Regions from separate parts of the Promicromonospora noduliphila genome, predicted to be linked through region 3. Evidence: predicted binding sites of a transcription regulator. Region 3 holds the regulator's gene; each other region holds the start of a gene.
The links. The regulator HrcA, encoded in region 3, represses chaperone genes, less so after heat shock. The targets are predictions, from matches to a motif close to TTNGCACTCGNNNNNNNCGAGTGCNAA.

Region 1 (5,293 bases), 380 kb from region 3:
GCGCTCCATGACGTCGTACCTGCTGCAGTCGGTGGCCTGGGCGATCATCGTTCCGCCGTACGCCCTCGGCCTGGGGTCGAGCCTGACCGATGCCCAGGCGGTCGGTCTCGGCCTCGGTGTCTGGCTCGTCACGGTCCTGCTGGCCGAGCTGCAGCGTCGTGCGGGCTTCCGGCAGGGTCCGGCAGAGTGGCTGTTGCGCCGCATGACCTACGGCTCGCGAACCCAGGCGTTCAGCGGGGGTCAGAAGCGGTAGCGGAGTACCGCTGCCTCGAGGTGGCGGGACAGGACGTCGCTGCGTGCGATCGTGCGCAGCATCCACCGCCAGGCCGGTGACTTCTTCGCGAGCTGGGCCACCTCGGGCTGGCGGACGTTGAAGATCTCCTCGACCAGCTTCAGGCCCGGCACCCAGCGCTCGGGCGCGCGCGGGTTGTCGAACCCGATACCGGGCACGGGAGCGTAGAAGCGCTTGAACGTCCAGACGGCGAGTCGGGTGTAGCTGTTGTGGGCTATCTCCCCGCTGGGGAAGTGGGCGACCAGCCGGCGCAGCAGCGCCGCGTGGTCGGCCTGGGAGAGGAACGGCACCAGGCCGTTGTGGACGATCATGGCGGGCCGGTCGGCCGGGATGCCGTCCAGCCAGCCGGGCTCGGCCAGGTCCGCCGACACGAGGTGCACCCCTTCCCGCGCCGGTACGAGCTGCCGGCGCAGGTCGATGACCACGGGGAAGTCGATGTCGTACCAGTCCACCGTGGGCGGAGGGTCGACCCGGAACGCCCGCGTGTCCAGCCCGGTGCCCAGGTCCAGCACCACCGCGTCCGGGTGGGCGGCGATGAAGCGCTCCACCACCCGGTCCTCGCTCTTGGCCCGCATGGCGCCGGAGAAGGTCTGGACCTCCGGGTCGCCCCGGTCGCCCTTGAACAGGGCGAACTTCGGCTCGTACCCGGTGGCCGTCAGGATCTCCTGGGCCATCGGGTCGCCGAGGAACGGCTGCGGCAGGCGGCTGTCGAGCGCCGCGATGCCGAGGGTAATAAACAGACTCTCTTGGGTGGGGGTCAGTTCCGGAAGGGTGATGCTCATGCGTCTCCGCCTTCTTCTGCTCGTTCTTCCGCTCGTTCTTCGGCTTGCGCCCATGCTTTTTCGGCGTTCTTGAGCAGCGCGTCGTCGGTGTAGAGCCCGTGGGTGAACAGCTCCATCGTCGGCACGGACAGGCGGCGCAGGACCTCCGGTCCGAAGGCCTCGTGACCGAGGGCGCGCGCCAGGGCCGGCGGCATGGTCAGCACGGCCAGGCTCAGGAGGATCCCCAGGACGGCTTGGGCGCGGGGGTCCGACGACGGACGCATGGTGCCGTCGGCGAATCCGGCCCGGAACGCCGCCTCGGACTCGGCCACCAGGGCGTCCACCACCGTCGTGGCCAGGGGGGAGTCCTCCTGGATCGCGCGGCCCAGGTACTGCACCAAGAGCTGGTAGTCGCCCGGGCTGGCCAGGTACTCGCCGAGCAGGCCCTGCATCATCTCGGGGCGGCCCGCCGCACCGGCCCGCCTCGTCGTCGTCCGCAGGACGTACTCGTCGCACGCGGCGCGCAGCCCGGCCTTGTTCCCGAAGTGGTGAAAGACCAGGCCGATGCTCACCCCGGCGTCGGCGGCGATCGCCCGCGTGCTCGCCTTCGCGAAGCCGTCGCGGACGAAGTGCGCGACGGCGACGTTGCGGATCCTGGCCCGGGTCGACAGGTCCTCCGCGGAGATGTCGTCCGGGTCGTCGGGAGTGACTGAGCGCATGCTCAACATACTAAGCAGGCGCTCAGTCGCTTGGCAAGGCTCATGCCGCTCCGCGGGTGGGTGCTGTCAGCGGCGTCCGCCGAGCTGGGGCACGTCGAGGCTTTGTGCTGCGCGTTGTGTGGGGGAGCTGTCAGGGGGACGGCGGTAGTGAACGCGTGGCCGGACAGAGCACCGGGGCATCACGGCCAGATGGCCGTGACGCCCCGGGCCTGTCGTGTCCTTGGGGAGCCGCCAGTAGCAGCGAGCGGTGGTCAGGACTCGATGGTCTGCCGGCTCTCGGCCGAGCCCTGGCCGATGGCGGTCGAGCCGGCGGTGTGCGCGACCTCGATCCTGCGGGGCTTGGCATCCTCGCTGACCGGGATCGTCAGCGAGAGTACGCCGTCGGCGTACGAGGCGGAGATGCTGTCGAGCGCGAGCCCGCGGCCGACGGTGAGCTGCCGGGCGAACGTGCCCGTGGGACGCTCGCGGACCAGCCACTGCGCGTCGTCGCCCGAACGCTGCGTGCGTTCGGCGCGCACGGTGAGCGTCCGGTCCTCGACCGAGACGTCGATGGTGCCCGGGTCGACGCCGGGAAGGTCCATGGACAGGACGTAGTGGTCGCCCGTGCGGAACAGGTCCATCGGCAGGCCGGACTGTCGTGCGTTGCCGACGAACGAGCTGAACAGCCGGTCCATCTCCTGGAACGGGTCCCAGTAGGTAGCCATCGCGCATCACCTCCTACGACGATGCGGCCCTGGTCCCTCCAGGACCGCGGCGCTCGACGGCGGCCGGGACCGCCGTCCGGCTACACCACCAGTTTTAGCACTCTCGACCCAAGAGTGCTAGCACGCATCGTGTAGTAACTCTCCCGTTACCCCGCGCGAGGCGCAACGAAACGCGACGCCTTCAGGATGGCGGAAATTCACGCCCTGCAAGGAGAGCAAGATGGCTTCATCCCGCCGGTCCCTCGCCCGGATCAGCGCCACCGGCGCTGCCGTCCTCGCCGCCCTCGCCCTGACGTCGTGCGTCACCGGCGGCTCCGCCTCGCCGGACGCCGACGTCGATCCCGCCGACTTCGAGGGGCTCGAGCTCACGATGTGGTCCGGCGTCCCGTACGAACCGTTCATGACGGTGAACCAGGACCAGCTCAGCGCCTGCGCCGAGGAGATCGGTGCGACGATCAAGGCCGAGGCCTACCCCAGCGCCGAGTTCGGCACGCTCGTGCTGCAGGCCGGCGCCTCCGGCGGCCTGCCGGACCTGCTCATGGTGCCCTCCAGCGACCTGCCGCAGTACGCCGAGGGTGGCATCCTCACCGATCTCGCGTCGTACGGGCTCGCGCCGGAGGACCTCGCGGACTCGACGGCGGAGATGGGCAGGTACGACGGCACGCTGTACGGGCTCGCCTCGCACGTCGAGGTGGGCGCGCTGCAGTACGACACCTCGCTCGTGGACACGCCACCCACCACGTTCGACGAGCTCCGCGCCCAGGCCGCAGAGCTCACCACCGACGACCGGTACGGCATCGCCCTGCCCGGCAACTCCGACGGCGCCGCGTCGTTCTTCCTGCTCGGCTTCATCCTGAGCGCGGGCGGCGACCCCGGCGACTTCGAGTCGCCCGGCACGATCGCGGCCGTCCAGCTCTACAAGGACCTCGTCGCGGACGGCAGCATGTCGCCCGAGATGGTCAACTGGGGCTGGGACTTCCAGGACCAGTACGACTCGGGCGCCGCGGCGATGTCGGTCAACGGCCCGTGGGCCGCCATGCCGGAGGACGGGCAGGCGGTGCCCGGCTTCGCTCCGTACCCCACGGCCGACGGCGGCGAGTCCCGGCAGGCGATCACCGCCTCCGAGTGGACGATCCCCGTCACAGACCCGGTGCGCCAGGCCGCGGCCGCCGAGATCCTCGAGTGCCGCCTCGCCGCGGAGAACCAGCTCGAGGTGGCGGAGGTCCAGTACTACATCCCGGCCCGGCTCGCGGTGGGCACCCAGTGGGAGGCCGACGTCCCCGCGGTCGAGGCGTTCACGTCGGCGGTCGAGGACGCGTACAACCAGGGCGGCGAGCTCGGTGGCGAGTGGCAGACGACGAGCACCCGGCTGGCCAACGCCATCCAGTACGCCGTCGTCGGTGACCTGTCGGCCGAGGAAGCCCTGCGGCGTGCGGCGTCGGAGTAGCCGGATGGCGTACGAGATCTCACGGCCGGGCACGTCATGACCGCGGACACGGCGGTGGCGGCGCAGCGCACCCCCACCGTCGCGCCGGCCGGACGCCGTCGGCGCGCCGGCCTCGGCCGGCGGGTGCGGCGCGGGTACCTGTGGCTGCTGGCCCCCGCGTTCGTCTTCATGGCGGTGTTCTTCGCCTACCCGCTCGGGTACGGCGTGGTCATGAGCATGTCGGACTTCACCGCCGCCACGTTCATCAGCGGCAGCGCACCGTTCGTCGGGTTCGACAACTTCGCGGGCGTGCTGTCGTCGCCGCTGTTCTCGGTGGCGCTGCGGAACACCGTGCTCGTCACGGTGTTCTCGCTCGCCGGGCAGCTCGCGGGCGGGATGGCCCTCGCCCTCTACTTCGAGCGCCGCTTCCCGGGCCACCGGTGGATGCCGTCGGTGATCCTGGTGTCCTGGCTCATCCCCCTGGTGGTCACCGCGACGACGTGGCGGTGGATCCTCCAGGAGGACGGCGCGTTCAACCAGGTGCTGGGTCTGTTCGGGATCGAGGGGCCCGCCTGGCTCTCGGAGCCGTCGCTCGCGATCTGGGCGGTGATCGGGGTGAACATCTGGGCGGGGCTGCCGTTCACGGCGACCATCCTGTCCTCCAGCCTGCGGGGTGTGCCGGCCGAGCTGCACGAGGCGGCGGTGCTCGACGGGGCGGGCTACTGGCGCCGGGTGTGGTCGATCACCCTGCCGCAGCTCCGGCCCGTGATCTCGGTCCTCGTGGTGCTCGGCATCGTCGGCTCGCTCAAGCTGCTCGACCTCGTGCTGATCCTCACGGGCGGCGGGCCGGCCAACTCCACGCAGACCTTCGCGATGCTCAGCTACATCCGGTCGTTCCGGGAGTTCGACTTCGGCGCGGGCGCGGCGCTCGGGAACATCCTGCTCGTGATCACCGTCGTCTTCGCCGTCGTGTACACGCGCGCCACCCGGGGGGAGGACAGGGGATGAGCACGCTGAACGCCACGAACCCGCGCCGCGCGTGGCTGTGGACGCTGGGCGGGGTCGCCGTCCTCGCCGTCTTCCTGTTCCCCGTGTACTGGATGGTCTCGGCCTCCCTGCAGCCGGACGTCAACTCGGTGAGCGTGTCCTGGATCCCCACCTCCGTCGACCTCGGCAGCTACGAGCTCGCCCTGCGCACGACGCTCCCCGGCATCCGCAACTCGGTCGTCGTCAGCCTGCTGACCGTGCTGGTCACGCTGCTCGTCTCGGTGCCGGCGGCGTTCGCGCTCAGCCGGCTCGACGGGCGGATCGTCAACCTGACCCTGCTTGCGATCCTGGTGGCACAGATGGTCCCGAGCATCACCCTACTGAACGCGCTCTACGCGATGTTC
Region 2 (5,293 bases), 2.5 Mb from region 3:
CGGACCTCCAGCGTGCCGAGCGTCGGCGAGGGGCGGATGTCCCAGTGCACCTCGTTGAACCCCTCGACGGCGCCGACGTGCAGCAGGTCGCCCGCGTACGCCTCGAGCTCCTGCCACGTCTCGAAGGCGACGGGCAGCCCGGCGCTCGGGATCTGCTGGAACAGCAGCGACCGGTTCGAGGCGTACCCCGTGTGCTGGCCCGCCCAGTACGGCGACCCGGCCGACAGCGCCTGCAGGTGCGGAAAGTAGGGCAGCATGCCGCGCATCAGCGGCAGCGCCTTGTCGCGGTGCTCGATCCCGACGTGCACGTGCAGCCCCCAGATGATGAGCTGCGCGCCCCACACCCCGGTGCGCTCGCGGATGCGCGCGTAGCGCGCCTTGTCGCCGATCTCCTGGTCGGCGGCGCGCGCGAACGGGTGCGTGCCGCCGCCCATGAGGTCGAGGCCCAGCGGGTCGGTCACCGTCCGCACCCGCTCGATCGTGCGCGTGAGATCCCGGCCCGCGTCGGCGACCGTGCGGCAGACGCCGGTCACCAGCTCGATGGTGTTCTTCATGAACTCGCCGGTGACGTGCGGGGGATAGCCGTCGGCGTCGCCGCCCTGCGGATTGCCGGCGTCGCGCGCGAGGGCGTCGAGCACCTCCGGCCCGGCCTGGGACAGTTCGGCGGTGCTGGGCTCGACGAGCCCGATCTCCCACTCGAGGCCCACGGTCGAGCGTGGGGATTCGCCGAAGCTGAGCCGCGCCGGCGAGCTCATGCGGCTCCCAGGGGTTCGACGAGAAGTACCTGTTGGCTGCCTGCCACGCGTGTGAGCACGATCGTCGCCTCCTCGGTCCCGGTGAGCACGAGCTGCTTGCGAAGTTGTTCGGGCACGACGGCGGTGCCCCGCTTCTTGATCGTGATGCGCCCGACGTTCCGGTCGCGCAGGTAGGACTTGAGCCGCTTGAGGCCGAACGGCATCGTGTCGAGCACCCGGTATCCGGTGGCGATCGGAGCCTGCGCGCCGGCGGGCTCGGCGGGCCGGGCCGACGGCAGGTCGGCGCGGTCGTCCGTGGTGATGTACGCGATCGTCGGGTCCACGAGGCGTCCGCCCAGCTCGGCCGCGGCCTGGCCCACGAGGCCGGCACGGATGACCGCCCCGTCGGGCTCGTAGAGGTACTGGCCGACGCCGCCGACGTCCGGGTCGCCGCCGTCGCCCCGGACGGTGCGGCTGAGGGTGTGCTCCTTGCCGTCGTCGTCCGTGAAGGTGCGCAGCACGAGCGCCGAGCGGCCGGGGCCGTCCGGTGCGAGCGGACCGAACCAGAGGCCGGCCTCGACCACGTCGCCGTCGACGGAGACCCACTGGGTCTCCGCGTCGTCGGGTAGCCCGTCGTGCGCGATGCCGGGGCCCACCTTGATGCCGACCGCCGGCACCGCCTCGCGCAGCGCCCAGACGGCGTCGAGCGGGGGCTCGTAGGCCCGGGGGTCGAAGATGCGGCGGCTCTGGCCGCCCGCGCCGCCGCGCACGCGGCGGGCCGGGTCGGCGTAGACGCCCTCGATCCCCTCCGCACGCAGGTCCAGCGTGAGGCCGTCGGCCTGCCGCACCTCCGCCTCGGGGAAGTGGCGCAGGTTCCACTGCGCGATGGCGGCGGTGCACTCGTCCAGGTCGGTGGCGACGACGCGGAGCCCCGTCCCGGCGAAGGCGAGCGAGTCGGCGCCGATACCGCAGGTCAGGTCGGCGACGGCGGTGACTCCCGCCTCGAGATAGCGGCGGGCGTGCAGTGCGGCGACGACGAGCCGGGTGGCCTGCTCCAGACCGTCCGCCGTGAACAGCATCCCGTCCGCGAAGTCACCGAACTTGTCCCGGGCCCTGGCGCGCAGCCGGGACTGGGTCACGACGGCGGCCGCGAGGTCCGCCGAGACGCCCCTGGCGCGCAGCGCCGTGACGGTCTTCATCGCGTCCCGCTCGTCGTACGGTGGGAGGGAGCCAAGCAGCGCCCAGCCTTCGGGGCTGAGCAGTTTGCTTAGAATCGCCGCATCCATGGGAAGATCTTTCCACGTTTGTCCTGGTCATGGCGAGTAGCGCGACGCAACCTTTTCGTAGAGATGACGAGATCCCGGGGTGTGGGTGGTGCGGCGGCCGGGCGGTGTGTGAGCTGCCCCGCCCCGTTGGCACTCGCCTTGACCGAGTGCTAGCGCCGACCTAGATTTGGGGTTGTTCACCGCCGTGGATCCCGGTCGCCGGGGCCCGTGGCGGAGGACCCAGACGTTCGTGCCCGCCGGCACCCGCGACGACGGCGGACCGTCGAACGTTCGAGCCACTCAGTCAACCAAGCAGCCGATCTCTGATCCGCTCACGAAAGAGGAGGTCCGACGTGTCGGTCCCCATCAAGCCGCTCGAGGACCGGATCGTCGTCAAGGCTCTCGAGGCCGAGACCACGACCGCTTCCGGCCTGGTCATCCCGGACACCGCGAAGGAGAAGCCCCAGGAGGGCGAGGTTCTGGCCGTCGGTCAGGGCCGCATCGACGACAACGGCAACCGTGTGCCGCTGGACGTCGCCGTCGGTGACAAGGTGATCTACTCCAAGTACGGCGGCACCGAGGTCAAGTACGCGGGCGAGGAGTACCTGGTGCTCTCGGCCCGCGACGTCCTCGCCGTGGTCGTGAGCTGACTCCAGCCCACGCCAGGTAGTAATGAGGGCCCCGCACCACACGGTGCGGGGCCCTCATCGTGTCGTCAGGCGGAGACCGACTTGCCGGCGAGGATCGCCGACCGCTCGTCCTCGCTGAGCCCACCCCACACGCCGTACGGCTCGCGCACGCGGAGCGACTGCTCGCGGCACTGCATCATCACAGGGCAGGAGCGGCAGATCGCCTTGGCGGCCTCGGCGCGCCGGCGCCGGGTCGACCCCCGCTCACCCTCGGGGTGGAAGAACAGAGTGTCGTCCGCGTCGCGGCAAGCGCCCTGGTACTGCCATTCCCACAGCTCCATCACCGGACCGGGAAGCCTCGAGATCTCCGTCATGGCGAACAACTTACAAGTTGTGCAGAAGTTGTTCAAGGGGCAGTTTTTCGTCATGCGACCCGAAACGGGTCAGCCCCAAGCGCGTCAGTACTGACCGGATTTGTTCCGCTGTGAACCGAAATCGACCGAGATCGGCGGCACGCCGGTTTTCGCAGTGGCGCGGAGAGGGTCCGGTCGGCAGAATCGAGACCATGACATCTTCGCGACCCGCCCAGAACTCGGGCGGGTCACGTACTTCCAGCCCCGGACTGGCCGTCGCTGCGGTGGCCAGACGCCTCGGGGTCGCACCGGCGACCCTGCGTACCTGGGACCGCCGGTACGGGCTCGGCCCGTCGGGCCGCACGGCTGGATCGCACCGCCGCTACACCCCGGACGACGTCGCCAGGCTGCTCGTCATGCGCCGGCTGACCCTCGAGGGCGTGGCGCCGGTCGACGCCGCCCGCGCCGCCGTCGAGGCAGGGGACGCGGAGCTGGAGGTCGCCACCCGGAGCGCCCCGGCGCTGCCCACGGTGCAGGTGGAGGGTGAGCCGGGAGACGGGGCGCCCGAGTTCACCGAGAAGTTCCTTGGCACCATCGAGGCGCCGGCCGCGGGCAAGCAGGACGACCCGGCGCGTCCGGCGTCGGGCGGCGAACGGAAGGACGAGCCGCGCGGCCGCGGGCACCTGCGGGCCCTGCCCGGCGGCGCGGTCGGACGCGAGCCAGCCGCCCCCGCCGGGTCGGGGCCGCGGTCGGCCACGTCCCCCGCGCCGACGTCGGGCCGGGTGTCCGCCCTGGTCGACGCCGCCCTGGCGTACAGCAGGACCGCCTGCGACAACCTCCTCGCGCTGGGCCCCGACGGCGACCCCGCCACCTGGTGGACCGAGCTCGTGGAGCCGGCCTGGCTGCGGCTGTCCGAGCGGACGGTCCTCGCGGGCCCCGGCGAGATGCCCGAGGTGGTGCTCGCGACGGCGGCGCTGCGCGCGCTGCGTCACTACACCGAGGAGTTCGAGCGGGCGGTGGTCGAGGCCGGCGGCCCGCCGGCCAACCACCCGAGCCGGATGCGCAAGATCGTGCTGGTCTTCGCCGCGCCTGACGAGGTGGTGCCGCTCTCGGCGCACGCGCTCGCAGCGGCCCTGGCGGCGCAGGGCTCGATGGCGCGGATCGTCACCGGCCCCGCGAGCACCCACCGCTCGGTCGAGCTGGTCACGATGGTCCGCCCGACGGCGGTGGTGCTGGCCACCACGCAGAACAAGCCCGACCTCGACGTCGTGCACGCGGTGAACGAGAGCTACCCGGAGCTGCCGATCTTCGTGGGCCTGCGGGCCGACGCCGCCGCGACGGACCTGCCGTTCGGGCCGACGGTGCAGCGGGTGCGCTCGTTCACCGGGCTGCTGCACGAGGTGCTCGCCGTCATCAAGGCGAGGTGACGCACGCCTCTGGCCGGTACCACGCCCCGGCCGAGATCTGTGGCCGCACCGGCCGTAGACTTGCTGCATGACGGACCAGACCTCGCCGGCCGACCCGTTCGGTTTTCTCGGGCTCACCTATGACGACGTCCTGCTGCTGCCTGGTTACTCCGACCTCGCGCCGTCGGACATCGACACGACGTCTCGCCTGACGCGGGAGATCTCGCTCAAGGTCCCGCTGCTGTCCGCGGCGATGGACACGGTCACCGAGTCGGCGATGGCCATCGCGATGGCGCGCCAGGGTGGCCTGGGCGTGCTGCACCGCAACCTGTCGATCGAGGACCAGGCCTACCAGGTGGACCTCGTGAAGCGGACGCAGACCGGCATCATCACCAACCCCGTCACGATCGGCCCGGACGCCACGCTCGAGGAGCTCGACACCCTCGCGGGCCAGTTCCGGATCTCCGGCTTCCCGGTGGTCGACGCCGAGAACAAGCTGATCGGCATGGTCACCAACCGCGACCTGCGCTTCACGCCCGTCGCCGAGTGGGCCACCACCAAGGTGGACGAGGTCATGACGCCGCAGCCGCTGATCACGGGCCCGTCCGGCATCTCGCGCGACGATGCCACGCTGCTGCTGCGCAAGCACAAGCTGGAGCGGCTCCCGCTGATCGACCCCGACGGCCGCATCACCGGCCTCATCACCGTCAAGGACTTCGTGAAGTCCGAGCAGTTCCCCGACTCGTCCAAGGACAGCCAGGGCCGCCTGATGGTGGGCGCGGCGATCGGCTACTTCGGCGACGCGTGGCAGCGTGCCACCGCCCTGATCGAGGCCGGCGTGGACGTGCTGGTGGCCGACACCGCGCACGGCAACGTCCGCATGCTGATCGACATGGTCAAGCGGCT
Region 3 (5,293 bases):
CGCCCGGTCGATCAGGGCCTGGGCCTGCTGGACCACCAGGCCCACCCCGATCTTCTCGGCCTCGGCCACCGCCGATCCCAGCGCCGACCGCGCCCCTCCCCTGTCGCCGACCGCCAGCAGCCGCTCACCCTCGCGGTACAGGGCGTAGGGCCGCAGGTGCGCGGGGCCGGGCAGGTCCGCGACGACGGTCCACGGGCCGGTGCCGAGCTCCGCCTCGAACAGCGCCGACCACACCGGGAACGTGGCCCACCCGGCGCACTCGGCGAGGGCGGTGCGGAACGGGGCGTCGTCCACGTCCTGGCCCGCCGCGCGCAGCCGGGCGATCGCGTGGGCCGCGACGGCCAGGAGCTCCAGGTCGTAGGCCGGGTTGCGCGGCCCGTTCCCCGCGACGACGCCGGACGTGAGCCGCAGCGCCTCCGCCGGGTCGTCCCGCAGGAGCGCCAGCTCCGCGCGGGTCACCGCGACGCGCGACCGGATCTGCACCTCCAGGCGCCCGAACCGGTCCCAGGTGGCCGCCTTGCGCCGCGCCTCTGCCTGCGCCCACGCGACCTGCCCGCGCCACATCGACAGCCACGCCCGGTGCCAGCCGAGGTAGACGGAGTACACGCTGGCGTGGATCATCGGCACCTTGCGGTCGTACCACCGGGCGGCCTCGGCCCAGTCGCCGCGCCCGATCATCGCCTCGACGATGTTGCCCTCCAGCATCGTCCGGGTGCCCTCCGCCGCGCCGTACCGCTGCGCCATCTCCACCCCCTCCGCGGCGATGGCGGCGGCCTCGTCCCAGCGCCCCGCTGTCAGCCGGGCGTCGGACCCGTTGATGTAGTACTGCCGCAGGCCGTGCCAGTTGTCGCCGGCGACCTCGCGGCCGCGGTCGATCTCGGCCAGGCCGTCCTGGTCGCCGAGCTGGAACCGGCTGACGCCGCGCAGGTTGAGCGCCACCGAGGCGAGCTCGGCGCTCCCGACTGCGGTCGCGGTGTCGTACGCCTCCGTGGCGGCCACGATGGCCTCGGCGCAGTGCCCGTCGAGCATGGCGCGCCGGGCCCGCAGCACCAGCACCTGGGCCCGCACGGTGTCGTCGAGGCCCGGCGGCACCAGGCGCAGCGCCCGCTCGTAGAGCTCAGGACCGTCCAAGGACCCGGCCCGGCCCGCGATGAGCGCGGCGTCGGCCAGGGCCCTGGCCTGGCCGACGGGGTCGTCGTCGGGCCACTCGTCGAGGGCCTGGTGCACGACGGCCAGGGCGCGGTCCACGCGCGTCGAGTCCAGCAGCGACCCGGCGACGGCGCGCAGCAGCTCGTGGTGCGGCAGGCCGGCCACGCGTTCGGCGTCGGGCACCTGGTCCCACAGCTCGAGCGCCCGCTCGCCCAGGGTCACGGCCGTGGACGCCGCCGCGGTCGACGCCGCCGCGTGCCCGGCGACGGCGGCGGCCAAGGCCTTGTCCAGCACACCGGCGCGCCACCAGTGGTCGGCGATGCGGGACAGCTTGGCGACCGAGCGGGTGCGGGTGGTCAGCGCCGTCTCGAGCGCGCGGGCGTACGCGGCGTGCAGCCGCCTGCGCTCGCCGGGCAGCAGCTCCGCGTACACGGCCTCCTGCACGAGCGCGTGCCGGAACGCGTACCCGACGTCGGTGGTGACCAGCACCTGCGCGTCCACCGCCTCGCGCGCCGTCTCCTCCGGCTCCGCGCCGACGCCGGGGCGCGCGCCCGAGGCGTCGTCGGCCAGGACGTCGTCCAGCACGTCGTGCCACACCCGCGGGCCCGCCGCCGCGACGACGCGGCACAGCGCCTGCGCCGCACGGCTCAGGTTCCAGTAGCGCAGCAGGAGGATGTCGCGCAGGGAGTCCGGCAGGTCGGTGCCGAGGAAGCCGACCAGCTCCTCCACGTAGAACGGGACGCCCTCGCTGCGCTCGGCCAGATCGGCGATGTCGTCGGCGAGCTCGTCGGCGGGGCCGAGCCCGGCGAGGCCGGGGGCCGCCGGCCCGGAGGACTCCGCGAGCAGCAGGTCCCGCGCCATCTCGCGGACCTCCTCCGGGCCGAGCCGGCGCAGGTCGAGCCGGGTGGCCAGCCGTGCGCGGTCGAGCTCCGCCGCCACGGCCCGGAGGGGATGGCTGCGGTCGACGTCGTCGCTGCGGTAGGTCAGGACCAGGAGCAGGCCGGGCAGCGCGGCGCGCGCGAGGCGCACGGCCAGGGCCCGCGTGACGTCGTCGGACCAGTGCAGGTCCTCGACGACGGCGACGACCGGACGGTCGGCGGCGGTGCGGGCGAGCAGGTCGGTGAGGACCTCGGGGAGGCGGTCGGCGCCCGCGTCGGGCGAGGGGGCCACGAGCTGCGGCGTGACCGCGGACAGGGCGGCGGCCGCCGGGCCGGCGGCCTCGACCGTGGCGTCGGGGCCGAGCGTCGCCACGATCCCGGCGAGCAGGCCGGCCGTCGCGGCGTACGGCACGGGTCCCGAGCCGGAGTCGGCGCACTGCCCGGCCAGGACCAGCACGCCGTCCGCCCGGGACGTCAGCTCGTCGACCAGACGCGTCTTGCCGATGCCGGCCTCGCCGGCGATCACGATGGTGCGGCCGGCGCCCGAGCGGACGTCGTCGAGGGCGGCCATGAGCTCGCCGAGCTCACGGGCTCGGCCCACGAGGCGGGCGCGGGGGACCGGCATGGGCTCATCGTCCCATGCCGGTCCTGGTGCCGGTCCTGGTACCGGTTCGCTGTTCGCCACGGCCGTTCCGGCGCGGCTCAGGCGATGCGCGGCCGGACGGCGTCGGCCGCCTTGGCGCGTGCGGCGCGCTCGGCGGCGTGCCGTGCGGCCTCCTGGCGCCGGGCGGTCTCCTGCTGCTCGCGCGCCCGGCGGGTCTGCTCCGTCCGGCGGTCGAGCTCCTGCTCGTTCCTGCGGTACTCGGCGTAGTCCGAAAAGCCGAACATCGTGGTGCCTCCTGGGTGCGGCCGGCCCCTCGCCGGCGGTGGTTCCACCCTCGTGCGTGAGGTACCCCGCGCGGATCGGGCGGTCGCCGCATCTTTGGCTGCCGGTCCGACCGGCGGGTCCGAGGTACCTAAGGCATTGCCCTAAGCGCCGGTCGGCGGGACAGTTGTCAGGCCCGTCGGCTCAGCCCTTCGCGAACGTGTCACAACCACGGGTCACGGGGCTGACCTGCGGGTCCGGCACCCCGGGACCGTGCGCGCGGCGGGTCGGGGGGTTGGCCGCTCGCGTGTGCCGCGTAGGATTGGCACTCGGTCGGCGAGAGTGCTGGAGGCAGTGTCGGTGAACGGCCGGAACCCGGGTGCACGTCCCGGACGTTCAACCTGGGGACGGAGGTGAGCGCGGTGAGCGAGGAACGAAGGCTCGATGTCCTGCGGGCGATCGTGGAGGACTACGTCCGGACACGCGAACCCGTCGGGTCGCGCATACTCACGGAGCGGCACCGGCTCGGCGTCTCCCCTGCCACCGTCCGCAACGACATGGCGGCCCTCGAGGAGGCCGGGCTCATCGCCCAGCCGCACACGTCGGCGGGGCGCATCCCCACCGACAAGGGCTACCGCCTGTTCGTGGACCAGCTCGCCGAGGTGCGCCCGCTGAGCGCGCCGCAGCGGCGGGCGATCGAGACGTTCCTGTCCGAGGCCGTCGACCTCGACGACGTCGTGGCGCGCGCCGGGCGGCTCATCGCCCAGCTCACGGGCCAGGTCGCCGTGGTGCAGTACCCCTCGCTGCGCCGGTCCGGCCTGCGGCACCTGGAGCTCGTGCCGACGGCGGAGGGGCGGCTCCTCGTTGTCGTCATCACCGACACGGGGCGGGTGGAGCAGCGGTTCCTCGACGTGCCGGTCGACCTGGACGACGGCACGCTCGGCGAGCTGCGCGCCCGCCTCAACGCGGCGGCCGCCGGCCGCCGCCTCACCGAGATCGGCGACTCGTTCGCCCAGGTCGCAGCGGCCATGCCGGAGGAGCACAAGCCCCTGGCGGCCGCGGTGGCCGAGGTCGTCACGACCGCGCTCGCGGAGGAGAGCGAGGAGCGGATCGTGCTGACCGGCCAGGCCAACCTCGCGCGGTCCGGCATGCGGTTCGAGCAGGGCCTGCGGCCCGTGCTCGAGGCGCTGGAGGAGCAGGTGGTCCTGCTCGGCCTCCTCACCGAGATGACCGACGACGCCGGCGTGACGGTGAGCATCGGCCACGAGAACCGGCTGGCGGGCCTGGCGGAGACCTCCGTCGTCACGTCCGGCTACGGCTCGTCCGACGGCGACTCTGTGGCCATCCTGAGCTCGATCGGCCCCACCCGCATGGACTACCCGGGCACCATCGCCGCGGTGCGTGCCGTGGCGCGCTACCTGTCGCGGGTGCTGCCGAGCTGACTTCCCCCGCCCACGAACCATTCCCCACACACCTCCCCGCGAAGAGAGACCTGTGACCGACTACTACGAGATTCTCGGTGTTCCGCGCGACGCCTCACCCGAGCAGATCAAGAAGGCATACCGCAAGCTGGCTCGCGAGCTGCACCCGGACGTGGCCGGCGAGGCGGGCGGGGACCGGTTCAAGGACGTCGCGCGCGCGTACGAGGTGCTGTCCAACCCCGACAAGCGCCAGCAGTACGACATGGGCGTCGACCCCACCTCGCCCGGCGGCGGCGCGGGCGGCGGGTTCGGCGCGGGCTTCGGGTTCCAGGACATCTTCGAGACCTTCTTCGGCGGCGGGCAGCCCACCGGCCCGGTCCCGCGCGCGCGGCGCGGCAACGACGCGCTCGTGCGGCTCGACCTGGAGCTGTCCGAGGCGGTCTTCGGCGCCAAGCGGGAGATCCAGGTCGACACCGCCGTGGTGTGCAACACCTGCGGCGGCGACGGCGCACGGCCGGGCACGTCGGCCCGCACCTGCGACGTCTGTCAGGGCCGGGGCTCCGTGCAGCGGGTCGCGCGCTCGTTCCTCGGCCAGGTCATGACCAACCAGCCGTGCTCGGCCTGCGGCGGCTTCGGCACCGTGATCCCCGAGCCGTGCACCGACTGCTCCGGCGAGGGCCGCGTGCGCTCGCGCCGCACCATCTCGGTGAACGTGCCCGCCGGCGTCGACACCGGCACCCGCATCAAGCTCTCCGCGCAGGGCGAGGTGGGCCCCGGCGGCGGCCCCGCCGGGGACCTGTACGTCGAGATCCGGGAGCGCGCGCACGACACGTTCGTGCGCCGCGGCGACGAGCTGCACTGCACCCTCCAGGTGCCGATGACGGCCGCGGCGCTCGGCACCGTCCTCGAGCTCGACACGCTGGACGGGCTCCAGGAGATCGACCTGCGCCCCGGCACACAGCCCGGCCAGGTCATCACGC

Region 1: the regulator HrcA is predicted to act here: its motif matches at 2,571-2,597, upstream of AC0QU1_RS17980 (Hsp20/alpha crystallin family protein).
Region 2: the regulator HrcA is predicted to act here: its motif matches at 2,147-2,173, upstream of groES (co-chaperone GroES).

The regions. Positions count from the first base shown of each region.
Region 1 covers NZ_CM167806.1:4,099,425-4,104,717, reverse strand. The annotation lists gene AC0QU1_RS17995 (DUF418 domain-containing protein) at 1-253, shown strand, start outside; gene AC0QU1_RS17990 (class I SAM-dependent methyltransferase) at 241-1,074, opposite strand; gene AC0QU1_RS17985 (TetR/AcrR family transcriptional regulator) at 1,071-1,772, opposite strand; gene AC0QU1_RS17980 (Hsp20/alpha crystallin family protein) at 2,024-2,476, opposite strand; gene AC0QU1_RS17975 (sugar ABC transporter substrate-binding protein) at 2,697-3,923, shown strand; gene AC0QU1_RS17970 (carbohydrate ABC transporter permease) at 3,960-4,910, shown strand; gene AC0QU1_RS17965 (carbohydrate ABC transporter permease) at 4,907-5,293, shown strand, end outside.
Region 2 covers NZ_CM167806.1:922,533-927,825, forward strand. The annotation lists gene AC0QU1_RS04025 (glutamate--cysteine ligase) at 1-755, opposite strand, end outside; gene AC0QU1_RS04030 (class I SAM-dependent methyltransferase) at 752-2,020, opposite strand; gene groES (co-chaperone GroES) at 2,353-2,649, shown strand; gene AC0QU1_RS04040 (WhiB family transcriptional regulator) at 2,715-3,002, opposite strand; gene AC0QU1_RS04045 (MerR family transcriptional regulator) at 3,194-4,408, shown strand; gene guaB (IMP dehydrogenase) at 4,476-5,293, shown strand, end outside.
Region 3 covers NZ_CM167806.1:4,475,637-4,480,929, reverse strand. The annotation lists gene AC0QU1_RS19640 (ATP-binding protein) at 1-2,652, opposite strand, end outside; gene AC0QU1_RS19635 (hypothetical protein) at 2,730-2,915, opposite strand; gene hrcA (heat-inducible transcriptional repressor HrcA) at 3,315-4,334, shown strand; gene dnaJ (molecular chaperone DnaJ) at 4,387-5,293, shown strand, end outside.